4 regions of the Streptomyces sp. NPDC048560 genome follow, and region 4 is predicted to be linked to each of the others. Evidence: riboswitches for the same ligand, from Rfam matches in the RefSeq annotation. Region 4 holds a riboswitch; each other region holds the start of a gene.
The links. Region 4 has a riboswitch for cyclic di-AMP ahead of AB0C82_RS21290 (M23 family metallopeptidase). Riboswitches for the same ligand answer to the same signal wherever they lie in the genome.

Region 1 (4,537 bases), on a different contig from region 4:
GCTCACGGGCGCGGGTGATGCCGACATAGGCGAGCCGCCGCTCCTCCTCCAGCTCCTTCGCCTGCCCCAGCGCCCGCATGTGCGGAAAGACGCCGTCCTCCATGCCGGTCAGGAAGACGACCGGGAACTCAAGCCCCTTGGCCGTGTGCAGCGTCATCAGCGTGATGACGCCGGAGCCGTCCTCGTCCTCGTCGGGGATCTGGTCGGAGTCGGCGACCAGGGCCACCTTCTCCAGGAACTCGGCGAGCGTGCCGGCCCCCTCCTCCTGCGCGCGCTCCTGCTCGAACTCGAGGGCGACAGCGGCCAGTTCCTGGAGGTTCTCGATGCGGGTCTCGTCCTGCGGGTCGGTCGACGCCTGGAGTTCGGCGAGATAGCCGGTGCGCTCCATGACCGCTTCCAGGACGACCGCCGGACCCGCCCCGGACTCGACGATCGTGCGGAGCTCCTCCATCAGCGTGTTGAACCGCTTCACGGCGTTGGTCGAGCGGGCCGCCATGCCGTACGCCTCGTCGACGCGGCGCAGGGCCTGCGGGAAGGAGATCTTCTCGCGCATCGACAGGGCGTCGATCATCGCTTCGGCGCGGTCACCGATGCCGCGCTTGGGCACGTTCAGGATGCGGCGCAGCGGAACGGTGTCCTCGGGGTTGGCGAGGACCCGCAGGTAGGCCAGGACGTCGCGGACCTCCTTGCGCTCGTAGAAGCGCACACCGCCGACGACCTTGTAGGGAAGTCCGACGCGGATGAAGATCTCTTCGAAGACACGGGACTGCGCGTTCGTACGGTAGAAGACGGCGACGTCGCCCGCCTTGGCGTCACCCGCGTCGGTGAGCCGGTCGATCTCGTCGGCGATGAACTGCGCCTCGTCGTGCTCGGTGTCGGCGACGTACCCCGTGATCCGGGCGCCGCTGCCGGCGTTCGTCCAGAGGTTCTTGGGGCGGCGGCTCTCGTTGCGCTCGATCACCGCGTTGGCCGCGGACAGGATCGTCTGCGTGGAGCGGTAGTTCTGCTCCAGCATGATCGTGGTGGCGTCCGGATAGTCCTCCTCGAACTGGAGGATGTTGCGGATGGTCGCGCCCCGGAAGGCGTAGATCGACTGGTCCGCGTCACCGACGACACACAGCTCGGCGGGCGCCTCGGCCTCACCTGCCGGGCCGACGAGCTCCCGTACGAGCGTGTACTGCGCGTGGTTGGTGTCCTGGTACTCGTCGACCAGCACGTGCCGGAAGCGGCGGCGGTAGTGCTCGGCGACGTCGGGGAACGCCTGGAGCAGATGCACCGTCGTCATGATGATGTCGTCGAAGTCCAGGGCGTTGGCCTCGCGCAGCCGTGCCTGGTAGAGCGCGTAGGCCTGGGCGAGGGTCTTCTCGAAGCCGTCGGCCGCCTGCCCGGCGAAGGTCTCCTCGTCGATCAGCTCGTTCTTGAGATTCGAGACCTTGGCCGTGAACGCCTTGGGGGGATACCGCTTCGGGTCGAGGTCCAGATCGCGGCAGACGAGCGCCATCAGCCGCTTGGAGTCCGCGGCGTCGTAGATCGAGAACGACGAGGTGAAGCCGAGACGCTTGGACTCGCGCCGCAGGATGCGTACGCACGCGCTGTGGAAGGTCATGACCCACATGGCGTTGGCACGCGGTCCGACGAGCTGCTCGACGCGCTCCTTCATCTCGCCCGCGGCCTTGTTGGTGAAGGTGATCGCCAGGATCTGGCCGGGATGCACCCCGCGCTCGGCCAGCAGGTGGGCGATCCGGTGGGTGAGCACCCGGGTCTTGCCCGATCCGGCACCGGCGACGATGAGCAGCGGCGAACCGGCGTGCACCACGGCGGCGCGCTGCTCGGTGTTCAGCCCGTCGAGCAGCGCCGCGGCGTCGATGACCGGACGGGGCGCTCCGTCGCGGTAGTACCCCTCGCGGGGCGGCGGGGGCGCGTCGAAGACGCCCTCGAAGAGACCCTCCGGCACCGCTTCGGGTGCGTGGTCCTCGGGAGGCGGCGGGGGCCCTTCCTCCGAGTTCTGGAGGCCGGTCAGGAAGCTGTCGTCAAAGAGGCTGCTCATCGCTTGACGAGTCTAGGCGGCCCCACTGACACCCCGGGGCCGCATTCCGCAGGACGGCCCCCCGGCCGTGCGCGTACGGAGACGGTCCGGCCACACCCCGTGAGGCGGGAGGAGCCCGCTCCGGCTCCGTACATACCGATTTCCCCAAGGTCACGAACATGTATCGGGCATATCGAACATCAACCTTCACAGGGACGCCACGGGTTGGCTAGCGTGCTCCGACGGGTGGCCCGTACCCCCTTGAGGCGAACCACGCCGAGCGGACACCCACGCCGAATCCGGGCTGCCCGCAGGGGCATTCGGAACCGGGGACCCACACGCAGCACCGGGGTGAATCGGTCCACAACCCTCACTTGGACCGTAGGGCAGCCTTCCGTTCCGCCCGAACCCGACAGCTAACCCGGTAGGCGGTCCACGGAAGGAGATGCCGGCCTTGGCGTCGCATCGCAAAGCGCGCACCCGTTTGCGCACCACCTCACCCGGCGTCGGAATCACGACGGCGGCGCTCGCCTCTGTGACTCTGCTCTCCACGCAGACCGCGACGGCCGCGCCCGCCGCACCCCGCCCCAGCATCGAGGACGTCCAGAAGAAGGTCGACGACCTCTACCGGCAGGCAGGCACGGCCACCCAGCAGTACAACAAGGCGAAGTCCGCGTCCACGGACCAGCGCGCGAAGGTCGACGGGCTCCTCGACGCGGCGGCCGAGCGGGCGGAGAAGCTGAACGAGACGCGCCGTGAGCTGGGCCAGTTCGCGGCGGCGCAGTACCGCAGCGGCGCTGTCGCCCCGACGGCGACGTTCTTCCTCGCGGAGGACCCGCAGTCGTACTTCGACCAGGACCAGCTGATGGCGCGCATGACGAGCCAGCAGCAGAAGACGGTCTCGGACTTCCGTACGCAGCAGAGCGAGGCGGCGGAGAAGCGCGCCGAGGCCACCAAGAGCCTGGAGACGCTCACCGAGGCGCAGACCACGCTGCGCACCAGCAAGCAACAGGTGCAGGAGAAGCTGACCGAGGCGCGCACCCTGCTGTCCGAGCTGACCGCCGAGGAGAAGGCGCGGCTCGCGGAGCTGGAGCGCGAGAAGGAGGCGGAGGCCAGGCGCAAGGCGCAGGAGCTGGCCCGCCAGCAGGCCGCCGCGGCGGAGGCCGAGCGCCAGGCGCAGGAGGAGGCGGCGGCGAAGGAAGCCGCCGAGGACGCCGCGCAGGAGCCCGCCCAGCCGGACACCGGTACGGACACGGGCACGGGCAGCGGTGCGGACGCGGACAGCAGCTACGCGGCGAAGGCGGACAAGGTCCTGGCGTTCGCGGCGGCCCAGATCGGCAAGCCGTACGTCTGGGGAGCGACGGGCCCCTCCTCGTACGACTGCTCGGGGCTGACGCAGGCGGCGTGGAAGGCGGCGGGCGTCGATCTGCCGCGTACCACCTGGGACCAGGTCGAGGTCGGCACCCGGGTGGCCACCGCGGATCTGCAGCCGGGTGACCTGGTGTTCTTCTACGACGACATCAGCCACGTCGGCATCTACAAGGGCGACGGCATGATGATCCACGCGCCGAAGCCGGGTGCGAACGTGCGCGAGGAGTCGATCTACTACATGCCGATCTACGGCAGCGTGCGGCCGGCCTAGCGGCCGGGGGAGACCTTCCCGGCGGCCGGACGGGCCCGACAGGAGCGCCCGTCCGGCCGCCGGACCGCACCGGGACTCAGGTCCAGAGCGTGGCGATGAAGATGTTGGCGACCGTCAGACCGCCGACCGCCGCGAACTCGCCCCTGCCCGCCCTCTCCTCGTCCCGCCTGACGTAGACGAGCGCGAGGATCACGACCAGGATCAGCAGCTTGACGCCGATCTTGATGTTGTTCACCGTCCGGTCGTCGGCCTGGTTGAGGCCCACCAGCGCGACTCCCGTGATCAGCATGGTCAGCGCACCGTGCAGCATGGCCGGTACGAATCGGGCGGTGCCCGGCCCCATCGCCTTCACCTGGGTCAGGAAACCGCCGAGCAGCGCGGCGATCCCGATGATGTGCAGAGCGACGAAGACATTGATCAGTATGGCCATGAATCGGGAGCCTGGCGGGGCCCTTATCATCCCTCGCCCGCCAGGTGGCGGTTCCTCATGACTTCGCTCGCGCCTGCCCGAATTGCCTTACCCTGACGTCTTTTTTCCGGTCGCGCAGCGGTAGCGAAACGTCACATCAAGGCAAAAGCTGTCATGACGACCCTTTCCCGTGTCCTGGGTTTAGCGTCCCTTCCCAGGTGACCGATTTCCACCGCCGTCCCGTACCTCCCGTACGTCCCCTCCGTGCCGGACGGCACCCGGTCACCGCCGGGCCCGCCGGTAGCTCCCGACGGGCAGACGAACAGGAAGGATGCCGCCCTCGTGGCAGCACACCGGAAAGCCGCTCACCGGAAGCCCAAGCAGCGCCTGTTCACCGGCTCTGCTGCCCGCACAGCGGCGACCCTGGCCTTCGCCGGGGCCGCGACCACCACCGCCTTCG
Region 2 (4,537 bases), on a different contig from region 4:
CAGCAAGCTGGTCGAGCTCGACCTGGAGGGCCTGGACGACGACACCGACCGGCGTACCGACGCGAGCGAGAGTCCCTCGCCGACGGGGACCGCCAGCCCCGCCGGGACGGCGAGTCCGACCGGCAGTCCGACCGGCGTGGCCACTCCTGGCGGAACCGCCTCCCCGAGCGGCAGCCCCAGCCCGAGTGGCACCGGCCCGCAGTGGGTCGCCGAGGTCGTGGAGACGGACGGCGCCGCGCACACCATCCGCATCGACGGGGTCTCCGGCAAGGTGATCGAGTCGGAGCCCGACGCCGACCAGGACGCCGCCGACAAGAGCCAGATGGCCGACTGGATCGCCGAGGCCAAGCAGACGCCCGCGCAGGCGGCCAAGGTGGCGACGGACAAGAAGAAGGGGACTGTCACGTCGATGGGCCTGGACACGAACGACGACGACACCCTGGTGTGGGCGGTCGATGTCGTGGCCAAGGACTGGAACAAGACCGAATTCGAGGTCGACGCGGTCAGCGGCTCGATCGTCCGCGAGGAGACCGTCCGCGACTGACGCCGACATCGGGCGGCGCAGCCCTGCCCGCGGCGGTGGCGGGCCGGCCCCGGCTCGCCACCGCCCCCTTACGTGGGCCACGCGCTGCTCCCCAGGACCGTCGGGTCAGGGGAGCAGCGCCTGTGGGTCCAGCGGCCGTTCGTAGGACAGCCCCGGGTGGCCGTCGAGCACGGTCTCACCGGTGCGCACGAAACCGGTGCGGGTCAGCACGGCCTGGGAGCGGGCGTTGTCCAGGGTCGTCGAGGCCCGCAGCGCCGTCAGGCCGTAGTCGGTGGCGGCCAGGACGCATATGCGGTGGACCGCGGTCGTGGCCAGGCCCCGCCCGGCTGCCTTCTCCGCGATGCGGTACCCGAGGTCGGCGGAACCGTCCGCGACGTCCACCAGGTTCACCCGGCCCAGCACCTCGCCGTCCGCACCCACCAGCACGTGGAAGTAGCACAGCCCCTCGGCCTGTTCGGCCAGGAGGCTGCTGTGCCGTGCGTCGAACCGTGCGAAGTAGTCGTCGCCGCGGTCCGGGACCGAGGCGGCGAAGTAGGCGCGGTTCTCCTGCTCGAAGGCGAACAGGGCTGCGGCGTGATCGGGGCGCAGGAGCTGGAGTTCGGGCATGGGGGCGAGTCTTCCACGGCCTGTGCACACGCGGAACTGCCGGGTGGTGAGGGCCCGTCGGACCCTCACCACCCGGCAGTGACACCGCGGCCGAGGCCAGGGGATCAGTACGCGCCGAAGACGTTGTCGATGGAGCCGTACCTGTCGGCGGCGTAGTTGCACGCCGCGGTGATGTTGGCGACCGGGTCGAAGCTGTCCATCGACGTGCCGGGCACGTGGTACGCCTGGAACGTCGGGTCGATCACCTGAAGGAGGCCCTTGGACGGGGTGCCCGCAGCTGCGTTCGAGTCCCAGTTGTTGACGACCTGCGGGTTGCCCGAGGACTCACGCATGATGTTGCGGTGGATGCCCTCGTAGGTGCCGGGGATGCCGTTCGCTGCCATGACGGCCAGCGACTCCTTGATCCAGCCGTCGAGGTCGTTCGTGTACGTCGCGGGCGCGGCGGCCGGGGCGGCTGCCGGAGCGGCGGCGGGAGCGGCGGCCTTCTTCGCGACGGGAGCGCTCGACCGCTCCGAGCGGTCGGCGCGGTCGGCGCGGTCGGCCGTCGCGGTGCGCTCGGACGAACCCGAGGCCTTGGCCTTCGACTTGGCGCCGATCGCCAGCTCGAGGCCCGGGCGAATAAGCCCGGGATTGTCGCCGACGGCCTTCTTGTTGTCCTTGTACAGCCGCTGCCAGCCGCCGTCCAGGGAATGCCCGTCGGCGATCTTGTACAGGGAATCACCCTTGACGACGGAATAGGTGGTGATTCCGGCCTTCTGCGCGGTGATTGCCTTGGCGGGGGCGGCCGCCGATACACCCGCCCTTTCGGCGGTGACGGACTGTGCCGGTGCGGCGGACGCGGTGGTGGCGCCGATCACCGGAAGTGCGAGAACGGCTCCGCCTGCGGTTACGGCGACGAGGCCACGGGACAGCGGGCTGCGCTTGGTACGGCGGTGCTTACCCATCGTGGGCATGGTGAATTCCTCTCCGGTGCCTACGAGGTGAGCTGTCGGGTTCAGGCTGGAGATGCCTGGCCGCAGGTGACTGCGACTTAACCCCGAGCCGTTCCGCATAACGGATCGGCGACTTACCTGGGTCCCCCGCTCCTGCCGGGCGTGAGTGGTCTGGGTTTCCGGACAGCGGCAGGATTCGGCGTTCCATCCGGATTGAGGGTGACCGTAGGCGAGAAATGCCGAAAGGGACAAGTCCCGAATTCCGGATCACAATTCATTTGCAAGATCGAAAAACATGATCGTGAATGGATTCACCCGAACCGCGAAGCCAACTCTCTTCTCGCGCAAGGGATCCGCGGTGCATGTCGGGAATCTGCCGATCGTGGACGTGACGCTGGCCACTGAGTCCGAAAAGGGCGATTTGCGCGAAGGTGATACCGGTGCGGTTCGGGTGAAATGAATGCTATGGGTTATAGAAGATTATTGCTTCAAAAGTCCGTATTGGGATTATTTAGTCATATGTGTACGGCTCGGGTGCCCGGGGTAGGGCCGGAGCGATCCTCCGTACGGCGGCAGCGGCAGGCATCGAGGACGTCGACAGGCGATCGAGCGCTTCCGCCGGGACCGTGACATGGCGGCCGAGCGGCACACGGACGCCCGGGACCGGCTGCGTACCTGCATCGCGTCCGGCATGGCAGCCGGCCCGCAGGACCAGCCGCCACGGCTTCTCTTCGAGTGCTGGCCCCGCACCCTGCGCGACCCGAAGGCCGCCGGCCTGGACAGCGTCCTGACGGAACGCCAGATCGGCGTGTACCAGGGGATCCTGGTGCTCGGTGAGACTCAGGGGCACTTCGCGCTGTCGGACATCGCGCACACGAGTCGGACTTCGTGGCGATGGAGGACGGGTATCAGATGGACGTGCCGGCGGGCCGCCGCTCACGACCGGAGGTCGTCAGTGCGCTGCGCTCGTATGCGCGGGCCGCGACGGGGTGCGTACCGGGGGAGCGGGGCGCGGGCTTCTAGCCGGGTACTTCCGTGCGCTCCCACCATTCGTAGACCGGCAACGGGCCCTCCGTCGTTTCCTTCCGGCGGTCCGTCGCCCTGAAGTGCTCGTACCCGCCCCGGAACGGGATCTTGACGTCGAGCCCGGACTCGGTGACGGGGACGATCCGCTCGGGGAGATCCCCGGGGCCGCCTTCGAGGGCGGCTTTCGTTACGTTGGCCATGGGGAAAGTCTGCCCGGAGCGCTGCCCGCCTCCGCCGTGACGCGCCGACGTCACGGCATCGCGCGGGAGGGCGGAGCGACGGGCGGCCGCGCATCCGTTCAGGTCCGGGCGTGAGTGGTGATGTCGGCGGTGAACTCCGCGATGACCGCGGGGGTGACCGTCGGCCGGCACTGGCTGAGCGCGGCGAGATAGTCGTCGGTGTCCGCGCCGGCCTCGGCCACATCGCGTTCGAAGGCGGCCTGGGCGGCGGTGCGTGCCGCGTGCTCGATATCTGCCGGGGTGAAGAGCTCGCTCGCCGCGACCAGCGCGTCCACGTCGACGTCGTCCCGCCGTGCCGAATGCCGGGACCAGATCGCCGCCCGCGCCGCCACGTCCGGGGTGCCGATCGGGACCAGGTAGTCGAAGCGACCCGGACGGAGGAAGGCCGGGTCCAGTGAGCGGATGGAGTTGGTGGCGCACACCAGCAGCCGCTCGTCGTGCTCCCGGAAACCGGGGATGAGCTTGAGGAGTTCGTTGGTGACGCCGTGCATACCCGGCTCCTGGCGCTCGCCGCGTACGGGGGCGATCTCCTCGACCTCGTCGATGAAGACCAGCACCCGTTCCAGTTCCGCTATCCGGGCGAACGCCGTGCGCAGGGCGGCCGCGAGATTGCCCTCGTCGGCGAGGCGGGACGGCAGCAGTTCTACGAAAGGCCACCCGAGACGTGAGGCGATGGCCCGGGCGAACGTCGTCTTCCCGGTCCCCGGTGGACCGAAGAGGGCGATCGCGCGGGGCGGGACGACTCCGTGCCGTGCCGCACGCTCCGGCTCGGCCAGCGGCATGACGACACGGCGCTCGATCAGGCTCTTCTCCGCCGCCATGCCGGCCACCTTGTCCCACAGGTCACCGGACAGCACCCGGCCGCCCAGCTCCTGAATGAGGTCGGCCGGCGTACCCGTGGCCGGCTCCGCCTTCTCGAAGTAGGCGACGGCGGGGCGCCTCGTGTAACCGGCCTTGCGCAGACCCTCGCCGAGCATCTCCTCCTCCGCGAGCACGTAGGCGATGCGGCGCACCCGCGCCTCGATCAGCCGGCGCTCCAGCTCCACCAGCAGTGCGCTGGCCAGGCCCCGGCCGCGCCAGGCCGGTTCGATGGCGATCCGCATCACCCAGGCACGGCCTCCCGAGACGTGCGCCAGGGCCGCGCCGATGGGACGGCCGCGGTGGACGGCGACCACCGCGGGCTGACGGGA
Region 3 (4,537 bases), on a different contig from region 4:
CTCAATGCCGCGGGCCAGGCGCTCCGGGTTGGTGACGAAGAGGTCGTCGCCGACGATCTGCACCTTGGAGCCGAGCTTGTCGGTGATGACCTTCCAGCCGGCCCAGTCGTCCTCGTACAGCGGGTCCTCGATGGAGATGAGCGGGTACGCGGAGACGAGCTCCTCGTAGTACTCGGTCATCTCGGCGGCCGAGCGGGACTTGCCCTCGAACTCGTACACGCCGTCCTTGTAGAACTCGGACGCGGCGACGTCGAGCGCGAGGCCGATGTCGCGGCCGGGGACGTAACCGGCCTCCTTGATGGCCTCGACGATGAGGTCCAGGGCGGCGCGGTTGGACTCCAGGTTCGGGGCGAAGCCGCCCTCGTCACCGAGACCGGTGGACAGGCCCTTGGTCTTCAGGACCTTCTTCAGCGTGTGGTAGACCTCCGCGCCCCAGCGCAGGGCCTCGGAGAACGACTCGGCGCCGATCGGCGCGATCATGAACTCCTGGATGTCCACGTTGGAGTCGGCGTGCGAGCCGCCGTTCAGGATGTTCATCATCGGAACGGGCAGCAGGTGCGCGTTCGGGCCGCCGAGGTAGCGGAAGAGCGGCAGGTCGGACGCCTCGGAGGCGGCGTGCGCGACGGCCAGCGAGACGCCGAGGATGGCGTTGGCGCCGAGCGAGCCCTTGTTCTCGGTGGCGTCCAGGTCGAACATGGCCTGGTCGATGAGGCGCTGCTCGGTGGCGTCGTACCCGACGAGCTCCGGGCCGATCTGCTCGATGACGGCGAGGACGGCCTTCTCCACGCCCTTGCCCATGTAACGGTTGGGGTCTCCGTCGCGAAGCTCAATGGCCTCGAACGCACCGGTGGAGGCGCCGGACGGAACAGCAGCACGTCCCGTGCTGCCGTCGTCGAGGCCAACCTCGACCTCGACCGTGGGGTTGCCCCGGGAGTCGAGGATTTCCCTGGCTACGACGACGTCGATGGACGGCACGAGGCATCTCCTTCTGGGATATGACACTGGTTGTGCAGGGTCACCGTGGTCACTGTGGCCTTGCGGCATGAGCCTATCCGGCCGGGCTCCATCGGCCAGCCGGGCGCCCGTCCCCTGGGACGAAAAAGGACCCAAGGGTATGCATTCGCGGGCAAAGCTCCAGAAAATTACTGCCCAGTAACTACAACACTTGAACACTCGGGCGTCAGCGGCCGGTGCCCGGGCCGGCGCCACCGGGTGAAAAGACCCGGCCCGGCGCGCACGGGGGAGAGCGCACCGGGCCGGGAGCTGAGCGGGAGGGATGCCGCCGGACACCCCCTCCGGTCGGGAGGAGAGTCCCAGGTACTACTTCGTCAGGTGGAGCTGCTGACCCGGGAAGATCAGGTCGGCGTCCTTGACGATGTCGTCGTTCAGGTCGAACAGCTTCTCCCAGCCGCCCTTGACGTCCTGCTTCTCGGCGATCTTGCTGAGGGTGTCGCCGGCCTTCACCTTGTACTCGCCGTCACCCTTCGCAACCTTCTCGCCGGTCGGGGTGGTGACGGTCTTCGGCGCGGTGCGCTGCTCGCTGCGCGTGGTGGGCTGCTCGGCCTTGCGCTCCGGCTGGGCCTGCTGCTGCGGCTCCTGCTCGGCGCCGCTCTCCGTGGAGCCGGTGTCGACACCCGGGTCCACGCCGTCGTTGGTCAGGTTGCCGGCGCCGGCGCAGGCCCAGGCACCCGGGCCCTGCAGGTCGAGAAGCTTCTCGGCGGCGGCGATCTGCTGCGACTTGCTGGCGAGGTCGGCGCGCGCGGCGTACTGCGTGCCGCCGGCGGCGGCCCAGCTGGACTGCGAGAACTGCAGACCGCCGTAGTAGCCGTTGCCGGTGTTGATGGACCAGTTCCCGCCGGACTCGCACTGCGCGACGGCGTCCCACGTGGCGACGGAGGCGGCGGAGGCGTTGGTCGCGCCCATCAGCGGGACGGCGATCGCGGCACCGGCCACACCGGCGAGCGTGGCGACACGGGCGGCCTTGGACGGGCGGCGGTGCTTGGCCTTGCTGGAAAACAGCATGGAGCTTCTCCTCACCGACGCCTACGAGGTGAGCTGTCGGGTTCGGGCCAAGTGAGTTGCCCGGTCGCATGTCCTAGCACGCGACTTAACCCCAAGCCGGTCCTGAGTCGTCTCCCGACGATCGGGCCCGGCGCTTACCTGGGTCCCCCGCTCCTGCCTACGGCGCTTTACGCGTCTGTTCCCTTCGACCGACGGCAGGATTCGGCGTGACGGTCGACGGGGCCCGCGGTGCGAGCGGTTCCGACCGTAAACATAGGCAACCCCGACATTCAAAGAGGGACATACCGGCCATACGGGTTTTTCTCGTCCTGGAGGAAAGAACGTTTCCGCAGGTCGGAGCGGCCCCGGACGCATCACCCGGGCACACCAGGCCAGTTGAAGCAAAGAGACCCATGTCTCACTTACGCATAAGTGGACATAGGCCTCTGAACTACCCCTGAATTTGGGGCGTTTTCCCGAATTGGATCAGTTGCTCTCGGAGCCCTCCGCGGCGTCCAGCGGCCCCAGATCGAGGCTCTGGCCGGGGAGGATCAGGTCCGGGTCGGAGCCCAGCTCGCTCTTGTTGGTCTCGTACAGCTCGGTCCAGCCGCCGGGAACCTTCTGTGCGTCAGCAATCGCCCAGAGGTTGTCGCCGGGCCGGACGGTGTACTCGCCGTCGGCGCTCGGCGCACCCGCGTCGCGGGCCTGGCCGTCCCCACGCGAGGCGTGACGTCCGGAGTCGCGCCCGTCCCGGCCCGTCTCCTGGCTCGCCTCGGGCGCCGGTGCGCCGCGGTGCTTGCCGCCGCCCTGGTCCGCGTCGGCCGGAGCCTCGGACGCCTCGGGGGCCGGTGTGGTGGTGGGCGGGGCCGTCGTGCCGGAGTCCTCGGAGCCGGGCGAATCGCCGGTCTCGCCGTTCTTGTCGGACTCGCTCGCCGCGCCCGACTCGCCGGACTTGGCCGAATCGCCCTTCTTGTTCGCCTTCTTCGTCGCACTGTCCGACGAGGTGCCGGCCGCGTCGTCGGACGGGAAGAGCCCGTCCGTCAGGCCGGCGGAGGGGCTGTCGCCCGGGTCGACACCCGGCAGCGACCCGTCAGGCGCGAGCCCTGAGATCACCGCGCAGCTCGGCCAGGCCTGCGGACCCTGGTCCGCCAGGACCTTCTCCGCCACGGAGATCTGCTGCGAGCGGCTGGCGAGGTCGGCGCGGGGCGCGTACGCCGGGCCGCCGTACGCCGACCAGGTGTCCTGGGAGAACTGGAGGCCACCGTAGAAGCCGTTGCCCAGGTCCGCGCTCCACATGCCGCCGCTCTCGCACTCGGCGACCCGGTCCCAGGTCGAGGCGTCAGCGGCGTGCGCACCGGTCGCGCCGAGCAGCGGAATGGCGATGGCCGATCCCGTCACGCCTGCGGCGACGACGATGGCGGGTGCCTGGCGAGGGCGGCGGTGTCTGCCGTTCGCGGAGCCCATGGGAATGCCTTCCGTGTGACTGAAACATGTGACTGCTGTGGTGAACGGTGAACTTAGCGGGACTCGAACGTGTGTCACAAGTCGATGCAGCGGAGATCACGTAAAAGTCACAGAGTTGACAGAGCGTCACCTTGCGCGGCCGGCGATCCCGGGGCGAACTCCACCGGAAGGGTGCGCAGTCCGCGCATGATGAGCCCGCCGCGCCACCGCAAATCGGCAGGATCCGCAGCGAGCCGCAGGTCAGGCAGCCGCTTCAACAGCGTTGCCAGCGCGGTCTGTCCCTCCAGCCTGGCGAGCGGTGCCCCCAGGCAGTAGTGGATGCCGTGCCCGTATCCGAGGTGCTGATTGTCACTCCGTGCGAGGTTCAGAGTGTCCGCATCGCGGAATCGTTCCGGGTCCCGGTCGGCGGCGGCGAGGACCACGAGCACGGGGTCCCCGGCGGCGATCTCCTGCCCGCCGAGCGTGACGGGCTCGGTCGCGTACCGCCAGGTGGCGAGCTCCACCGGGCCGTCGTAGCGCAGCAGTTCCTCCAGACCGGTGGCGAGGAGGTCCGTGTCACCCGCGGCGAGCGAACGCTGAAGCCGTTCGCGCTCGACGGGGTTGCGCAGCAGGGCGTACGTCCCGTTGCCGATGAGGTTGACCGTTGTCTCGAAGCCGGCGAAGAGGAGGATGAACGCCATCGCGGCGGCCTCGTTCTCCGTGAGGTGCTCGCCGTGGTCGCTCGTCCGGATCAGCCCCGAGATCAGGTCGTCACCCGGATTCTCCCGTTTGCGGTGGATCAGTTCGGCGAGGTAGTTGCGCATCTTCTTCACGGACCTGGCCACGCCGCCGCGCGGGCCGCCACCGTGCCGGATCATCATGCCCGCCCAGTCGCGGAAGTCGTCCTGGTCCTCCGGCGGGACGCCGAGCAGGTCACAGATCGCGTAGATGGGCAGCGGGAAAGCGAAGTCGTGGATGAGGTCGGCTTTCCCCTCCTCGATGAAGTTGTCGATGAGGCGGTCGGTCAGCTCCTGCACGCGGGGCGCGAACTCCGCGACCCGGCGCGGGGTGAACGCCTTGGCCACGAGGCGGC
Region 4 (4,537 bases):
ACCCTGGCCGCCGAGCTGCCCGCGTACGCGGCGGCCGGCTGGCTGTCGCCCGACGAACCGTCGGCGCTCTCCTCGATGCGGGCCCGCGGGATGGCCCGTGACGTGGCCCGGCACTGGAACAGCGGCGGTGGGCGGGCGGGCGGCAGGGCCGCGGCCAGGTCGGTGGCCGAGTACGAGTCGTTCGCGACATCGCTGGCCGTGCTGCGGCGAAGGGCCCGGCGTGGTGCGGTGGGCGCGGACTTCGCCGTACGGGAGCAGGAGCTGCTGCACCACCTCTGGGAGCGCAGGGAAGTGGCGGGACCGGCGCTGACGTACGCGGCCGGCCGGCTCGGATCACGCCCGCCGGCGCAACTGCCCGCTCCGCACCGGTGGTACGGCGGCTACAACCCGTACCTGCAGCGGGCGGCTCCACACGGCTGGCCCCCGCACCACCAACCGCCGTACCAGCACGGCCCGCAACAGCACGGCCGGCAACAGCCGTACCAGCAGCAGCACCCGAGCCACCAACAGCCGTACCAGGAAAGCCCGCAGCACCGACCGCCGTACCAGCACACCCCGTACCGGCCGCATCCGCACCGCCGGCCGCCCTACGAGCAGCCGCCGGTGCGTTGAGTGCGTCAGGCGGAGGCTGCCGTCAGCGCCGCCTGCTCCTGCTCGGTCAGGTCGAGTCCTGCGACCGCGACCAGGGCGGGTACCTGCTCGACCGTACGGGCCGACGCGATCGGCGCCACCACGGTGGGGCGGGCGGCCAGCCAGGCCAGGGCGACGGTGGCGATGTCGGCGCCCCTCTCCTTCGCGATCGCGTCGAGCGCGGCGAGGACCTTCCGCCCGCGCTCCGACTCCAGGTGCTGTCCCGCCTTGTCGGCCCGGGGGCTGTCGACCGTGGCACCCACGCGGTACTTGCCGGTCAGGAACCCGGAGGCCAGCGCGAAGTACGGGACGGCGGCCAGACCGGCGGCTGCGGCCGTGTCCTGGAGCGCGCCCTCGTAGGTGTCGCGTGAGACGAGGTTGTAGTGCGGCTGGAGCGCGACGTAACGGGCCAGCCCCTCGCGCTCGGAGAAGTCCAGCGAGGCACGCAGCCGCTCGGGGCTGATGTTGGAGGCGGCGATCTCGCGCACCTTGCCGTCCCTCACCAGCTGGTCGAGGGCGGTGACGATCTCCTCGACGGGGACGGTCTCGTCGTCGAAGTGCGTGTAGTAGAGGTCGATGTGGTCGGTGCCGAGCCGGCGCAGCGATTCCTCGGCCGCGCCCTTGATGGTGGTGGCGGAGAGCCCCTTGTACGAAGGGTGGGCACCGACCTTCGTGGCGACGACGATCTCGGAGCGGTTGCCGCGCGAGGCGAGCCACTTGCCGACGACGGTCTCCGATTCGCCGCCCTCGTTGCCCGGGGCCCAGGCCGAGTACGAGTCGGCGGTGTCGACGAAGTTGCCGCCGGCCGCGGCGTAGGCGTCGAGCACTGCGAAGGACTGCGCCTCGTCGGCCGTCCAGCCGAAGACGTTGCCGCCGAGGGCGAGGGGGAAGACCCGGAGGCCGGAGGAGCCGAGCGTACGGAGTGAGGTCATGGGTGGTTCAACCCCGCCGCCGAACCGCGCTATTCCTGTTACCGGCACGACAGCGCCCCGAAAAACGAAGAACCGGCAGCCCTGACGTCGGGGGGTGTGCGTCAGGGCTGCCGGGGTCCAGGTGCGTCCGGGGAAAGGGGACGCGTTACCTCAGGACGCGGGTCTCAGAGCGTGAGGCCCTTGCTGCGCAGCCAGCTCATCGGGTCGATGCCGGCGCCGCTCTCGGTGTGGACCTCCAGGTGGAGGTGCACGCCGCTGGAGTTACCGGTCGACCCGGCGCGGCCGATGATGTCGCCGGTGTTGACCTTCTGGCCCGCGGTGACGTTCATCGACGACTGGTGGCTGTAGGTGACTTCCATACCGTTGTCGAGCTCGATGACGGTGTGGTAGCCGTACGAGGTGTGCCAGCCGGCCGAGGTGACGGTCCCGCCGTGCACGGCCTTGATCGGTGCGCCCGCCTGCGTCGCGAAGTCGAGGCCGGTGTGCTGGCCGGAGGACCACATGGAGCCGGCCTGGCCGAACGTCGCGGTGATCGTATAGGAGGAGACCGGCAGGGTGTAGCTGGCGGCCAGCTTGGCGAGCCGCTCGGCCTCCGCCTTGCGCGCGGCCTCCTCTTCGGCCGCCTTCTTCTCGGCGGCGGCCTTTGCCTCGGCCTCGCTCTGCTGGGCCTGGGCCTCGGCGGCGGCCTTCTCGGCGGCCGCCTTCTCCTGGGCGGCCATGGCCTCGGCGTCGGCGCTGGCCTGCTGCTGCTCGGCCTGCTGGAGGATCCGGTTGCGCAGCGCCTCTCCGGCGTCCGTAGCGCCCTGCTCCGCCTCGGCGGTGGTGATGCCGGCGGTGGTGAGCGGGGAGGACGCGGACATCGTCGCGGTGTTCTTCGCGTCGGATCCGTCGGCGTCGTCGGACATAAGGGAGCCCACGCCGGGAAGGGACTTGGCGTCGGGGAGATTGTCCGCGATGGAATCGGGAATGGAGATGGAGACCGGCGGCTTGCCCTGAGCGGTGGCCATGCCACCCGCACCGACTGCCGCTATGACGCCGACCCCGAGGACGGTGGAGCTACGAGCGAGACCGCGCTGCTTGGCTACGCGGTGCCTGCCGCGAACGGGCCGGATGGACTCCTCGGTGGGATTCCATTCCTCCCAGGTCCTGTCCTGGGCACCGAGCGTTTCGGTACCGAAGGGTGACGGGGCCTCGGGGGCAGGCTTGTTGGACGCCACGTGGGCGCACTCCTTTCCTTCCTTCTCGCCTACCGGGTTAGCTGACGGGTTCGGAGCAGGAAGGTCTCCTACGGGCCGCTCTGTCTCTCGCGAGACACAGGTGGCTCGATTCACCCCATGTAGGTGGTTCCCCGGTTCCCTTGCGGAATTCGGCGCTCGCGCACGGTGTCGCCTCTTGCGACGACTGGGACGACCGCGCTGCGTTATCGAACGTTAATAGACAGACGGGTCCGATACCAAGCTGTTCCGAGTGATCGTTCGCGGCTTCGGCCCGGACTTACCGGGATACAACCGGGTGCAATCGGGCGAGTTGAACACCCCTCACCCGACACCTGATTTCTGACGTTGCGTCAAATGTTATGCGGAGGGGCACCCTTCGATCACGGTCCGTGGTGCCGCCGCGAACCGTCGGTGCGCCGGCTGCCGACGACTGTCAGTCAGTGGCCTGTTCCGGCCCCCCGGACTTCCCCCGGCCCACGATCTTCACGGTCCTGCGCCGCTCGGGCTGCCCCTCGGCCGGCCGGCCGACCGCGAGCAGCGCCATGTCGTCCGTGGACAGGCCGCCCGTGTGCAGACGTACGTCGTCGGTGAGCGCGGACAGCAGCTCCTCGGGCCCGGGGAAGATCCGGCCCCGGAGCCGGGCCGCCGGATCGTAGAAGGCCCCGGACGTGTCCCGCGCCTCGGAGAGGCCGTCCGTGAACATCAGCAGCGTCGTCCCCGCGGGCAGCGGCCACTCGTCCGACCGGTCGGGCCAGACACCAAGGTCCATCCCCAGCGGCAGGGCGGGCGATGCCGACGTGAGCACGTCCAGCCTCCCGTCCGCGTGCAGCAGGATCGGCTCGGGATGGCCCCTGTTGACGAGCCGCACCAGCCCCGCCCCGGGCGGGATCTCGGCGAGTGCGGCGGTGATGAAGCCTTCCATCGCGTCGAGCCCGCCACGCCGCGTGCCCTCCCGTGCCAGCGCCCGCTCCAGGCGCTGCGCGACGCCCTCCAGCGAGCGCTCCTGCTCGGCCGCCTCCCGGAACGCCCCGATGACCACCGCCACCGCGCCGACCGCGTCAAGCCCTTTGCCCCGTACATCCCCGACCACCAGCCGCACCCCGTACGGGGTGTCCGCGACCGCGAACAGGTCGCCGCCGACGAACTCGTCCGCCTGGGCGGCCTCGTAACGTGCCGCCACGTGGAGCCCGCCGATCCGGTCGGCCGGTGTCGGCAGCACCGCCCGCATGGCGGTCTCCGCGATGACCCGGGCCGACGCCAACTGCTCGTTGCTCCGCCGGACGACACCGTTGATGAACAGGGCGAGCAGCCCGGCGGTGACGACGGTGATCAGTTCGATGACGGGCTCGACCTGCCCGAGCGAGCGGGTGAACAGGTCCAGCAGCGCCATGACGACGACGGCGGCGATGCCCGTACGGACCGTGCTCGCCCGCGAGAAGAACGGCGCGGCGATCAGGGGAGCCGCCACGAAGAGCGGGACGGGCGTGAAGGTGGGCGGCGTGGTGAGGTCGAAGAGCGCCCCGCCCACGATCATCAGTGCGGGCAGCACGCGGACGAGCCGACGGGCCCGGACCTCTCGGGGAGCCCCGCCTCGCCCTGCGTCGCGCTTCCCCACCTGTGTTCTCCTGCCCGGGTCCGCCTACGGTTGCGGACGGTACCGCGCCCCACCCAGGCTGACCGGCGCCGCGCCGGGCGGCGACTCCTCATCGGCCAAAGGGGGGAGCACGCGGAAGTGCTTTCCGCATCCCGGTCACGCAC

Region 1: it holds a riboswitch for cyclic di-AMP, as region 4 does, so the genes downstream of both, AB0C82_RS04210 (NlpC/P60 family protein) here and AB0C82_RS21290 (M23 family metallopeptidase) in region 4, are expected to answer to the same signal.
Region 2: it holds a riboswitch for cyclic di-AMP, as region 4 does, so the genes downstream of both, AB0C82_RS29680 (transglycosylase SLT domain-containing protein) here and AB0C82_RS21290 (M23 family metallopeptidase) in region 4, are expected to answer to the same signal.
Region 3: it holds a riboswitch for cyclic di-AMP, as region 4 does, so the genes downstream of both, AB0C82_RS20780 (transglycosylase family protein) here and AB0C82_RS21290 (M23 family metallopeptidase) in region 4, are expected to answer to the same signal.

The regions. Positions count from the first base shown of each region.
Region 1 covers NZ_JBEZIJ010000001.1:953,721-958,257, forward strand. Annotated here, with positions in the region: gene pcrA (DNA helicase PcrA) at 1-2,047, opposite strand, end outside; cyclic di-AMP (ydaO/yuaA leader) riboswitch at 2,308-2,473, shown strand; gene AB0C82_RS04210 (NlpC/P60 family protein) at 2,472-3,668, shown strand; gene AB0C82_RS04215 (hypothetical protein) at 3,745-4,098, opposite strand; gene AB0C82_RS04220 (C40 family peptidase) at 4,420-4,537, shown strand, end outside.
Region 2 covers NZ_JBEZIJ010000012.1:245,709-250,245, reverse strand. Annotated here, with positions in the region: gene AB0C82_RS29690 (PepSY domain-containing protein) at 1-544, shown strand, start outside; gene AB0C82_RS29685 (GNAT family N-acetyltransferase) at 650-1,150, opposite strand; gene AB0C82_RS29680 (transglycosylase SLT domain-containing protein) at 1,255-2,103, opposite strand; cyclic di-AMP (ydaO/yuaA leader) riboswitch at 2,108-2,294, opposite strand; gene AB0C82_RS29675 (hypothetical protein) at 2,378-2,542, shown strand; gene AB0C82_RS29670 (DUF5988 family protein) at 3,102-3,308, opposite strand; gene AB0C82_RS29665 (bifunctional GNAT family N-acetyltransferase/ATP-binding protein) at 3,407-4,537, opposite strand, start outside.
Region 3 covers NZ_JBEZIJ010000007.1:342,943-347,479, reverse strand. Annotated here, with positions in the region: gene eno (phosphopyruvate hydratase) at 1-975, opposite strand, end outside; gene AB0C82_RS20780 (transglycosylase family protein) at 1,321-2,022, opposite strand; cyclic di-AMP (ydaO/yuaA leader) riboswitch at 2,026-2,197, opposite strand; gene AB0C82_RS20775 (transglycosylase family protein) at 2,488-3,465, opposite strand; gene AB0C82_RS20770 (cytochrome P450) at 3,573-4,537, opposite strand, start outside.
Region 4 covers NZ_JBEZIJ010000008.1:17,506-22,042, forward strand. Annotated here, with positions in the region: gene AB0C82_RS21280 (PrsW family glutamic-type intramembrane protease) at 1-612, shown strand, start outside; gene AB0C82_RS21285 (aldo/keto reductase) at 618-1,562, opposite strand; gene AB0C82_RS21290 (M23 family metallopeptidase) at 1,727-2,779, opposite strand; cyclic di-AMP (ydaO/yuaA leader) riboswitch at 2,791-2,944, opposite strand; gene AB0C82_RS21295 (PP2C family protein-serine/threonine phosphatase) at 3,213-4,394, opposite strand.